3 regions of the Paenibacillus sp. S-38 genome follow, and region 1 is predicted to be linked to each of the others. Evidence: riboswitches for the same ligand, from Rfam matches in the RefSeq annotation. Region 1 holds a riboswitch; each other region holds the start of a gene.
What was found. Region 1 has a riboswitch for thiamine pyrophosphate ahead of ACP26L_RS27280 (acetylornithine deacetylase). Riboswitches for the same ligand answer to the same signal wherever they lie in the genome.
Positions count from the first base shown of each region.

Region 1 (3,919 bases):
TATTGTACCAAGAGGGGTCAGCCCGCCGGCCACATTTGGCCGTGATAGGCCATGTCCCAGAACATGTACTCGTAACGGGTCGTGTTCAGGAAAATCTCCTCGAGCCTCGCCAGCTCCGCTTCGGACCGCCCTTCCGCCAGCTCGTCGAGCAGGCTGATGCACCACCGGGCCAGCGCCCCGAACTCCTCCGAGCTGTACATGCGGATCCACTCGCCGTAATCTTCGTGGTCCGCCGCACCCGGGATCCGGCTCAGCTCCTTGCCGATCTCCCAGTAGCTCCACATGCAGGGCAGCAGGGCGGCGACGAGCTCCGCCAGCGATCCGTTCTGCGCCGCATGAAGCATGTAATGCGAGTAGGCCAGCGTGATCGGCGACGGCTCCGCCGCCTCAAGCTCCTCTTCCGAGATGCCGAAGCGGGCCGCATAAGCACGGTGCAGCGCCATCTCCTCGTGCAGCGTCGAATGCAGCAGGGCGGCGAACTTTTCCATCGTCGCCAGGTCATGCGCCTTCACCGCCCCCAACGCGAAGAGCTTCGCGTAATCGATCAGGTACAGGTAGTCCTGGATCATATAGAAACGGAATTTGTCCCGGTCCAGCGTCCCTGCGCCCATCTCGCGAACGAACGGATGCGAGTGATTTTGCCGCCAGACCCCTTCCAGCCTGCCAAGCAGCCTCTGCGTGAATGTCATCGTTAACCCTCTCCTCGACTCTCGTAATATCGTAGTTTCGTAGTATCGTATGTTACCCCTTGGGCGTATGACCCCACTCGTAGATAAAACGCAGCATCACCTTCGTATAATCGACGAGCTGCCTGACGGATACGCTCTCGTTCACCGCGTGGGCGTTCTGCAGGTCCCCCGGGCCATAGATGGCGGCCGGAATGCCGGCATCGGCGAACCAACCGCCGTCGGTCACGGTAGGCGACACATCCACCACGGCCGGTACGCCGTGCACCCCCTCGTGCGAGCGCTGCAGCAGCCGGACGGCTTCATGGTCCGGATCGACCTCCAGGGACGGGAATACCTCGCCCCGGTCCTCGATCATCGAAGTGCCGCCCCAGCGGAACTCCAGCGGATTCTCGCGCAGCCACGGATCCGCCGCAGCCACCCGCTCCAGATGCTCCTCGATCTCCCGGGCCACCCCTTCATACGTTTCATCCGGATAAAAATGCACCGTGATCCACAGCCGGCACTCGTCGGCAATGAAGGCCGCATGCCGCCCCCCTTCGATCACCGCCGGATTGATCGTGTTCGTGCCGGGCTCGAAGCCCGGATAGCTTTTCATCACGGCCCAATGCCGCTCCAGCTCCTGAAGACCCGCGATGACCTTCATCATCTTCTCGATGGCACTGGCGCCGTGGAGCCCTCCTCCCGCGTGGATCATCCGCTTGCGCGTAGCGTCGTGGTGGGTTCGGGCACTGCGGACCGTCACCCAGCCGGTGATCACGCCGCCCTGGCCCTGGATGTGCAGGTCGCTAGTATCGACCACCACGGCGAAGTCCGCCGTGTATCCGCGCCGGCAGCACTGCAGCGTGCCCGCTTCGCCGACCTCCTCGCCGATCACCGATTGGAAGGTGAGGTCGCCCGGCAGGCGGATCCCCACCTCATGCAGCAGACCGATGGCGAACAAGGCGCCGGCCAGCCCGCCCTTCATATCCGAGGCGCCCCGCCCGATCAGGCGGCCGTCCCGCACTACCGGAGCGAACGGGTCCTGGTCCCACGGCTCGTCCGCCCCGACCTCCGCCACGTCGATATGGCCGTTGACGATAAGGCTCCGGTAGGCATCGGGCTCGGTTCCCTTAAGTACCCCGACGACATTAGGATCGCCGGGATACACGTCCCAGCGGTCGACGGAGAATCCCCGTTCCTCCAGGTAGCTAGCGACGAAGGCCTGGGCCCCCTCCGTATTGCGTGCCGGCGGGGCCGGCGTGCGAAAGGCAATCAGCTTCGAGGCCAGCGCCAGCAGCTCTTCCTCCCGCTGTTCCACCAAGCCGGTTAAATGCTCGAGCGTTTGGTTTGCGGCAGGTTGAAGGCCCGGTGCTCCGGATGTCTCCCCGCCCGGAAGCTCCTGAACCATATCCTTCGGTGTGTTCTTCATTTCCCGGCTTCCCCCTCATGTACAGGTTTGGGGGCGCCTGGCCTTAACGACGATGCAGACCTTAAACCGCAGACAGGACGGCAAAGCAAACAACCGCTCTCCCAAAGGAAAGCGGTTCGTACATCCATGGACACAGGTGTGTGCGGCGGACGGCAGACCACTTCCCTTCGCTGGCATTACCCAGATCAGGTTCAAGGGTTAAGACCTGCGTCTCTCTCAGCCTTGGCGGCACCCCTAGTGTTCCTATCAATATTCCATTGCAAACTCTTTTCTTCCGTCATGGTAGCATACCTTACGCCCAGCCGGCAACCGCAAGAAGTCCCAGAAAAAGGACTCCGGATGCGGCCAGCAGCAGGATGTCCCCCCGGTCCCACCGGATCGGCTCCCTGCGGCGTACGGAAGGCCCCTCGATCCGGCAGCCTCTGGCCTCGAGCGCGAGTGCCAGATCCTCCGCCTGCTTCATCATGGAGAGCAGCAGCGGGATCAGAAAAGGCGGCACGTCCCGCAGCCGGACCTGACCGGGCTTCACCCGCGCGCGTCCCCGGGAGCGGACGATGAGCGACATCCGGCCCATCTCCCGAAACAGCTGGGGAATCATCCGCAGGAGCAGGGCGGCGTACAGGCTGACCGTGCCGACGGGAATACCGACCCGCGACACGAGGCCGAGTACCTGCTCGAGCCCTTGGCGCAGCCCGCGCTGACCCGTCACCCGCACGAAGACGAAGCCGAGCATCATCACCAGCGCCAGATTCGTGAGCTGGAGGAACGTCGCCGAGGCCTGCTCGGCCGAGAATACACCCCCGGCCCCGCCGTCTGCCGCTCCCGGCCCCCACTGCATGCCCGCCAGCAGGCAGGCGAAGAACAGGAAGAGCAGATACGGCCGCAGCGGCTTCAACAGGACAGCCGGCGGCACGCGGAAGCGGACCAGACAGAAGGTCAGCAGCAGGGCTCCGGCTCCGAGGCCGGCCCAGGTGCCCTGGATCAGCATGCCTGCAGACAGCAGCAGGTAGACAATCCACTTCGCCACGGGATGCCGGCGGCGGATCCAGGGATGCACCGGGTCCGGGGGCTCGGTATCCGGCAGTGTCCCGGCTGCGCCGTAGTCCCCCTGCTGGCTGGGGCCGGCAGAGGCAGGAGCGAGATCATCTCGGGGCACAGTGGGCGTCAACAGAGTGGAGGCCCCAGCGGCAGCCGGATGGCCGTGGACAGTGACGGCGGCTGTGACAGGCTCGCAGGCTCTGACGGCAGCCGTTGCCGGAAGATCCGGAAGCACTGCGCCGACAGGTTCTGCCGGCCTGCTTAACCCAGGCCCCTTGGCAGCTGCTGTTTCCGGACGGCCCGGCGTGGGGACGCCAGGAAGGCTGTGGGCTAATCCGGGCGCAGCCGGCTTCAGGGGAGCGTGCTCCCGGCTGTAGGACGCGGCCACGGTGGCGCTGTCCTGCTCTCTGTCATGCATCATGGCAGCCGGAGACCCCTGGCTCCTCCATCTCCGCGGTTCGGTATCCTCCGCTTCCAGGCCGTCCGGTTCCTCACCGTGGGCCCCTGCCGGCCTGCTTAGCCCAGGCACTCCGGGGGCAGCCGCTTCCAGACGGCCTGGTATGGCGGCCTCCCGCGAATCCGGCCCCCAAGCAGCCGGCGCTGCGGCAGCGCCAGGCCCGAGCACTAGGGCGGCCGAAGCCGCCTCCAGGCTGCGCCGGATCGCCGCCGCAGCCGCCGCCGGATCCGCCGGCAGCACACCCGCGCTGACGCCCCGGCATGCCAAGGCTGCCGCAAGCCGCACCGAGGCCGGCAGGCCGACGCCGGCCGCCAGCAGCGGCTCCGG
Region 1 is NZ_CP187970.1:6,191,402-6,195,320, forward strand. It holds gene tenA (thiaminase II) at 18-689, opposite strand; gene ACP26L_RS27280 (acetylornithine deacetylase) at 742-2,076, opposite strand; TPP riboswitch at 2,243-2,343, opposite strand; gene ACP26L_RS27285 (ATP-binding cassette domain-containing protein) at 2,390-3,919, opposite strand, start outside.

Region 2 (3,919 bases), 3.1 Mb from region 1:
GACAAACGGATGAAAATGATCAAGCAGCTTCTGTCCTACGCCGCACTGTATAAACTGCAGGGAATCAATATTGACTTTGAGAATGTCAATCTGTCGGACAAGCAGAACTTAGTCCAGTTCGTCCGCGAGCTGACGCCGCTGCTGCATGAACAGGGACTTGTCGTTTCGATGGATGTGACCCCGCGGTCGGAAAGCGCCAATTGGTCCAAATTCTATGACCGCAAGGCGCTGGCCCAAACCATCGATTACATGATGCTGATGGCCTATGATGAGCATTGGGACAGCAGTCCGGTGGCTGGGTCCGTAGCCTCGCTTCCCTGGGTGGAGAAGTCGCTTCTCGGGCTGCTGGAGGAGGATGAAGTTCCACCTTCCAAGCTGATCCTGGGCATCCCTTTTTACACACGGGTCTGGACGGAGACCGTCAAGAACGGCAAGACGGAAGTCGATGCGAAATCCGTATACATGGATATGCCGCAGCGGATCACGAAGGAGAAGAAGCTGACGCAGACTTTCTCCAAGGAGACGGGACAGAACTATATTGAATACAAGGAAGACGGCAAGCGCAACCGGATCTGGATCGAAGACGAAACCTCCGTGAAAGCCCGCGTGGCCTTAGCCCAGAAGTACAAATTGGCCGGCGTCGCCTCATGGCGCAGGGGATATGAGAATCCCGGAACCTGGGAGTGGATCCGCAGTACGCTGAAACCTTAAGCGGATCCGTCGCTAAAAAGCAGAGGGCTGTCCCCTAAGTAGGAACTCTACTTAGGGGACAGCCCTCTTTTTGCCTATTTACAGCGTACTGCCGGTTCCTGCGGGATCGTGCTTCGGATCGAGCGACAGAATCGTTTTGCAGTACATGCAGCGGTCCGTTTTGCCGAGAATCTTGGTTGGTCTGCCGCATTCGGGGCATTCCACCACCGTCGCACTTGTGGACATCATGCCTGCCGCAAAATAAATCCCCATGGATACCAGCATGGCAATGGCGCCGACCACCATACTGACCGCGGCGATCCACCGGCCTGCAATGCCCCAATCGAATACGATGCCGGCGAGCCCAACGATCATCAGGGCCATGCCGCCCATGGTCAGCAGCAGTCCCCAGAGGCGGAATTCGTTCACTTTACTGGATTTTAATCTCATGCCCATTCACTACTTTCATGCGAGATATAGAAGTTTGTGAGGTTTGTCATCGAACGATGGCAGGAAACCGCGTGTCAATGTAGAACTAAACAATATCGAACTATGTGTCCTATTGTCAGGAGGCTTTCTCGTTCATGGAATCCATTAAAAAAGATTGGGTGCAGCGGTTCCGGCAGGACCAGACGGTAATCAGCGTTTCAGCGGTGGACAACCCTTCTTCGTTTTCGGCCGTAACCGACGGATTCGATATCTTGCTGTTGATCGTCTGCCGCGACAATGAGCGCAGCCACCAACAGATTCATTATATAAGAGACGACCGGCGTATACAAGAACGTTGGGTCAGTCCGGATACGCTTACCGATTTGATTCTTCATGGAGAACACCGGAACATTATCTATTGGATTCTAAAAGGGGAGATTCTATTGGACCGGGAGATGTACCTGGAGAGTTTGCGGCACAAAGTCCTTGAATTCCCCGTCGATCTCAGGGAGCATAAGCTGCTGATCGAATTCTCCAAGTTCTTAAGAAGCTATCTTCAGAGTAAGGAATACATTCTCGAAGACCATCTACTCGATGCCTATAATAATATTCTGGAAGCCCTGCATCACTGGGCCCATATTGTCATTATCGAATCCGGCAGTCATCCCGAAGTTACGGTATGGCGCCAGGTAAAGAACATCAATCCGGGTGTGTACAAGCTGTACGAAGAACTGACGCTCAGCAAGGAAACGCTGAAGCAGCGGGTCCAGCTGGTTCTGCTCGCCTGCGAATTCTCCATCATGTCGAAGATGGAACGGTGCTGCAAGCTTCTGCTTGAAGTACTGGCCAGCCGCGAGGAGGCCTGGAGTCTGCAGGAGCTGCAGCAGCAGCCCAAATTGGCGGAAATCCGCACCGAGCTTCCGCTGCTCATGAACAAACTCGTGAAGAAGTCGCTCGCCAAGGAAGTGGCTTATACGATGGATGAAGAACTGACACTGCTTGAGCTGAGATATAAGGATGTTAAAAGCGCAAACGTGTGATATAATGGCAGCAACAACCAAATAGCCACTAGGGGAGCCTCTATCATGCGGGGCTGAGAAAAAGAAGCGGATTCTTTGACCCTTGGAACCTGATACGGCAGCCCGCAGAGTAGGGGCGTCACTGGATTATGCCAGCGTAGGGAAGTGGTCGAATGCTAGCAATCTGTATGGCCGCATAACGCCATGTTGACATTCGGTCAGCCCTGCTCCGGGCTGGCCTTTTTTTGTTGTCCGGCTACGGCCAAAGGGGGGTGAAGCAGTGAATCTGATTGTAAACGGGGAATCGAGAGAAGTAGAGGGCGCGGCGACGGTTGCGGAGCTGCTGTCCGCATTTAAGCTGCAGAACAAGATTCTGGTGGTTGAATTGAACCGCGAGATTGTAGACCGCAGCCGATACGAGGAAGCCAAGCTGAACGACGGCGACCGAATTGAGATTGTCCACTTTGTCGGCGGGGGCTGACAGACTGACCAGTACAGGGGGAAATGAACATGAATGAAACATTGAAGATTGGACCTTATGAATTTAGATCGAGATTGCTGCTGGGCACAGGTAAATTTAATGATCTGGGGGTGCAGAGCAGGGCGGTGCAGGCATCTGGGGCGGAAGTCCTAACCTTTGCGATTCGTCGTCTGCCCATCGATAACCCGGATGCACCGAACTTTTTGGAAACACTGGAGCTTAAAAACTTCACTCTGCTGCCGAATACGGCGGGGGCTTATTCGGTCGAAGAGGCTGTCCGGATCGCGCGGCTTGCCAAGGCGACCGGATTATGCGACATGATTAAGGTGGAAGTGATCGGTGATCCGCGTACGCTGCTTCCCGACCCTGTCGGAACCTTGGAGGCGACCAAGATCCTGGTAGAGGAAGGTTTTATTGTTCTTCCGTATACTTCCGATGACCCTATTCTGGCACGCAAACTTCAGGAGGCGGGAGCGGCCGCTGTCATGCCCGGTGCTTCCCCGATCGGTTCCGGCCAAGGCATCATCAACCCTAACTATCTGCGCTTTATCATTGAGGAAGCCAAGGTACCCGTTATTGTAGATGCAGGTATTGGAGGACCGGCGGATGCTGCTCTTGCCATGGAGCTCGGAGCGGATGGGGTTCTGCTCAACACTGCTGTAGCAGGGGCGGAGGATCCGGTATTGATGGCGGAAGCCTTTAAGCTTGCAGTAGAAGCGGGACGCAAAGGGTTTCTCGCAGGGCGGATTCCGAAGAAGCGCTATGCTTCGGCCAGCAGCCCTGAGATTGGAATGATTGAGTAGAACAAGGGAATGATAACGAATATCGGCCGTGTATGGGAGTCCATCGCGGCTTATCTTTTTTTGTTTACAAAAGCTTGACATCTAAAAACGGGATATGATAAATTAACTCTCGCCGCTTCAAACGGCTTGTCCGAGTGAGTGAAGGTAAGCCGCAAGCCAAAAATAATTTCTAAAAAAAGCTTGCATTTGAATAGGCAACTGTGATACATTATAAAAGTCGCCGCTAAACGAGGTGACAGCAAACGACAAAACTTCAAATGTTTGTAAATGAGGATTTGTTGTAGGTTTGCCCTTTGAAAACTGAACAACGAGTGAGTGTTAAATATAGAGACTCAGCGATGAGTTTCTGCCAAGCTTCAAAATGAGTCATCAGCTTTTCTTTAATGGAGAGTTTGATCCTGGCTCAGGACGAACGCTGGCGGCGTGCCTAATACATGCAAGTCGAGCGGAGCACTTCGGTGCTTAGCGGCGGACGGGTGAGTAACACGTAGGCAACC
Region 2 is NZ_CP187970.1:1,095,399-1,099,317, forward strand. It holds gene ACP26L_RS05110 (glycosyl hydrolase family 18 protein) at 1-711, shown strand, start outside; gene ACP26L_RS05115 (DUF2614 family zinc ribbon-containing protein) at 790-1,140, opposite strand; gene ACP26L_RS05120 (nucleotidyltransferase-like protein) at 1,275-2,159, shown strand; TPP riboswitch at 2,180-2,319, shown strand; gene thiS (sulfur carrier protein ThiS) at 2,419-2,619, shown strand; gene ACP26L_RS05130 (thiazole synthase) at 2,649-3,422, shown strand; rRNA gene ACP26L_RS05135 (16S ribosomal RNA) at 3,803-3,919, shown strand, end outside.
Region 2: it holds a riboswitch for thiamine pyrophosphate, as region 1 does, so the genes downstream of both, thiS (sulfur carrier protein ThiS) here and ACP26L_RS27280 (acetylornithine deacetylase) in region 1, are expected to answer to the same signal.

Region 3 (3,919 bases), 560 kb from region 1:
TCGGAGCGGAGGCGCACCTCCTCCTCCGGGAGGCCCTCCTGGCGGTAGTCCCAGGCGACCTCCTCGAAGACAGAGTGGGTTACGAACTGCAGCTCGGGGTTCTGGAACACGTACGAGGCTTCCCCGATCACATCGTCGAAGCCCTTCACGGCGCGCGTGCCCAGCATATAGCGGCCCTGCGTCGGAATGAGCTGCATCAGCGCCTGCAGCAGGGTGCTCTTCCCCGCCCCGTTCGGACCGACGACGGTGATCCAGTCATCGCCGAAGATCTCGGCCGAGGGCACCTCGATCTTCTTCTCCCGGCCGTGGAAGCCGCAGAACGCCTCCAGCCGCAGCAGGGGCTGGGCCACCTGTGCGCTGCGGGCGGCTGACTGTCCGCGCTCCGGCCTCAGGTCCGGACGGCGGTCGTAGTCCTCCCACACGCCCGGATACCAGATGCCGTATTCCTGCAGCTCCTGCCGGTGCTCCCGGAACACGCGCTGGGGCGGCCCGTCCGCCAGAATACGGGCGTCATGCCCGAAGAGCACGACCCGGTCCACGAAGCCGGCGATCTCTTCGATCTTGTGCTCCACGATCAGCACTGTCCGGCCCTCCGTTACCGCCTTAACAGTCTCCCACACCTCGCCCGTTCCTTCGGGATCGAGCAGAGAAGTCGGTTCGTCGAGGAACCACACGTCCGGGTCCAGCGCGAGCAGCGAAGCGATCGCAAGCCGCTGCTTCATGCCCCCGGAGAGAGAGGCGATCGGCACGTGAATGTCCTGCAGGTGAAGGCCGACCCGCTCCAGGCACAAGCGGATTCTCTCCGCCATCTCCTCCCGGGGCACCCGGAGATTCTCCAGCACGAAGGCCAGCTCTTCATCCACATAAGGCATGCAGAACTGCGTGTCCGGATCCTGGAACAGATAGCCCCAAGCCCCGGGAAGCTGGAGGGCGTCCGCTTTCATCGGGACCTCAATGGACCCCGGTATAAGGCCGGAGAACACCTGGAGCAGGGTCGACTTGCCGCAGCCGCTCGGACCCAGCAGCAGCACCTTTTGCCCGCGGGGCACCGCCAGCGTCAAATCGTCGAAAAGCAGCGGGGCGCTGCCCGGGAACTTCAGCCGCAGTCCCGTTACCGAGACGGCAAGCTCCTGCTGCCGGGCGGAGGGGGCACCGCTGCCATGCAGCACTTGCGTATCCGCTGAGCTCATTAGAACGTATTCTTCCTGTCAAGCGCTTGGTAATCGCTGCGGCTGGCCGGACGCACGAGCTGGGTCACGCCCGTTTTCTCCAGCGCCTTCACGATGACATAAGCCAGCGGGCCGGTAATCAGGAACGCCCCGACGATCCGGAAGACGATATAGAGCATCAGGTTCCAGCTTTGGAGCTCCGAGAGATACAGCTTGAAATAATCATACACAATCGAGCCGACGCCGGATGCCGCACCCGCGAGTCCTGCAATCAGCGCCGTATGCCGCTTGTAGCCTGCGGCTGCGAATACGAGCTCCGCCAGCAAGCCCTGCACAAGTCCGTACGTGAAAGCCTCTACGCCGTAGGCGGAACCCATGATCATTTCCCCCGAAGCGGCCGCAGCCTCCGCCAGGAAGGCTACGCCGGGCTTTCTCAGAATCAGGAATGCCGCGGTGCCGGCAATGAACCACATGCCGTAACCGAGCTGTTCGAGCTGAAAGCCCGGAATCTTAAGGACATTGTACACCTCATTCCACAACCGGTAGATCACGGCGAAGACGACGGCGATCACGACGGTAACGAGAATATCCGTCAGTTTCAAACCTTTGGACAATTGAATCCACTCCTTAAAAGAATATATGGAAGAAACCGGGGCGATGCCGAAGCGGACAAGACGCGCAGGAAGCGGCAGATACGCCAAAAAGCCGCCCCCGTAGCTCGGAAGCGGCATTGTAAGCACATGAAAAATGAACGGCGTGCTACGCTCTCCACTTCCCTACGCTGGTATCATCCAGATCAGGTTCAGAGGGTTTAGGACCTATTGGTCCAATCTCAGCCTGTGCGGCTCCCCTAGTGACATTTCCCATCTTATCACGATAGGCCCGTTTGTCAATGCCATTTCCTCTTTCTGCATATGTAAATAAAATTAGATGGAACCCCTAGCCTTCTCTACCGGTTTCTGGTACACTAGTCCTTGCTCGCAATTTACGTATTCTGCTTGAGTCAGAGTGAGTATTCATCTTGTGCTGCGGCATCTTCCATTGGAAGCGCTATCTTTAAAGAGAAAGAAGGAACGCGTCGAATGAATGAAACCGTAACCGTACCGATCGAATCTACTCCTTTTCTGGTTGGGCTCACGGCCGAGATGGTGGCAAACTGCTCTTACTGCACAATGATCTCCTCCGAGCCCGGATACCGTACCCCTGTCTCCTGCACCAAGCTGTCGGGCTCCTGCTGCCCCATCCTGGTCAATCTGGCTACCTGCCTGACCTGCGGCGAGTATAAGAATGCGTGCGAAGCGGATGAGGCCTCCTCTGGAGGAACAGACCCTTACTGAGGTAGCGGCGGACGGACCCGCAGCAACGAATCCGATATGGACTGACGCTTGTCTTTCACGACACTTGCATATAGGCTGCTTCGGCACGAAAAGCCTCCGGGTGGAGGCTTTTCGTGCTGTCCGGCCGTGTTTCTTTGTTGATTTGTGGCCTCTCTTATGTCAAGATAAGCGTTAGATTCCGAATACTTACATCCAAAGAAACAGGTGAACCCAGAAGCATGAAGATATCGTTTTTTCGGCTGCTGACCGAGCTATCGTCCCGCAAATTGGTGTCGCAGCTCACCGGCGCCTTTGCCAAGTCCAGGGCCTCCCGCTCCCTGATCCCGCGCTTTGCCAAGACCTACGGCATTCCGCTGGAGGATGCGGAGAAGGCCGTCCATGAATACGTTTCGCTCAACGACTTCTTCACCCGGCGCCTGAAGAGCGGCCTGCGGCCCGTCGATACATCGCCGGAGACCATGGTCTCCCCTGTGGACGCACTGATCACTGGAATGGGCCCGATCAAGGAAGGCTTGATTCTGAACGTGAAGGGACAGGACTATACGGTCGAGGAGCTGCTCAACCACAGTCCGCGGATGGTCAATTATAAGAATGGCTTCTATTATGTACTCTATCTCAGCCCGACCGATTACCACCGGATTCATTCGCCGGTGGACGGGACGATTATTGAGAAGGAGCATGTGCCGGGCAAGGTATACCCGGTCAATGACTTCGGGCTGAAGCATATGCGCCGCGTGCTGAGCCGCAACGAGCGGCTGATCACCTATGTGGAGCACGAAGGCGGAGAGGTGGCTGTCGTGAAGGTCGGCGCGCTTAACGTCTCTTCGATTCAATACGCCGCTCCGCTGCCGGATCTGCTCGAGCGCGGCGGTGAGCTTGCCTATTTCGAATTCGGCTCTACCGTGGTGCTGCTCACGGAGACGGGCACATTCGAGAGCCGCAGCGATCTGCAGGTGGGCAGCAAGGTCCGGATGGGCGAGAAGCTCGGCACTTTCCAACGGCGCGGCTAACCGGTCCGCCCGATATCCATACACGCAGGCGCATGCTGAGGAGCTGCGCCTGCGGTGATTTATTGCGGGCTCCCCGCCGCCGGTAGAAGCCCTGAGAACCACCGGACGCCGCCCGTGTTCCTGTACACACATGACCGAGAGGAGCCCTGACCATGCAGATTCAACCTGGGGCCGCCGCGGGCCCTGCCGCGAAGCCGGCGCCACAGCCGGATGTGCGGCCGACCTTATTCCGTATCCTGTTCGCGATCTCGCTGGTTCATTTGTTCAATGATACGATCCAGTCGGTCATTCCCGCGATTCTGCCAATCATCAAGGACAGCATGAAGCTCTCCTATATGCAGTCGGGCATCATCGTCTTCGCGCTCAACATGACCGCTTCGGTAATGCAGCCGGTCGTCGGTCT
Region 3 is NZ_CP187970.1:6,752,863-6,756,781, forward strand. It holds gene ACP26L_RS29455 (ABC transporter ATP-binding protein) at 1-1,190, opposite strand, end outside; gene ACP26L_RS29460 (ECF transporter S component) at 1,190-1,783, opposite strand; TPP riboswitch at 1,926-2,031, opposite strand; gene ACP26L_RS29465 (hypothetical protein) at 2,252-2,506, shown strand; gene asd (archaetidylserine decarboxylase) at 2,725-3,516, shown strand; gene ACP26L_RS29475 (MFS transporter) at 3,669-3,919, shown strand, end outside.
Region 3: it holds a riboswitch for thiamine pyrophosphate, as region 1 does, so the genes downstream of both, ACP26L_RS29460 (ECF transporter S component) here and ACP26L_RS27280 (acetylornithine deacetylase) in region 1, are expected to answer to the same signal.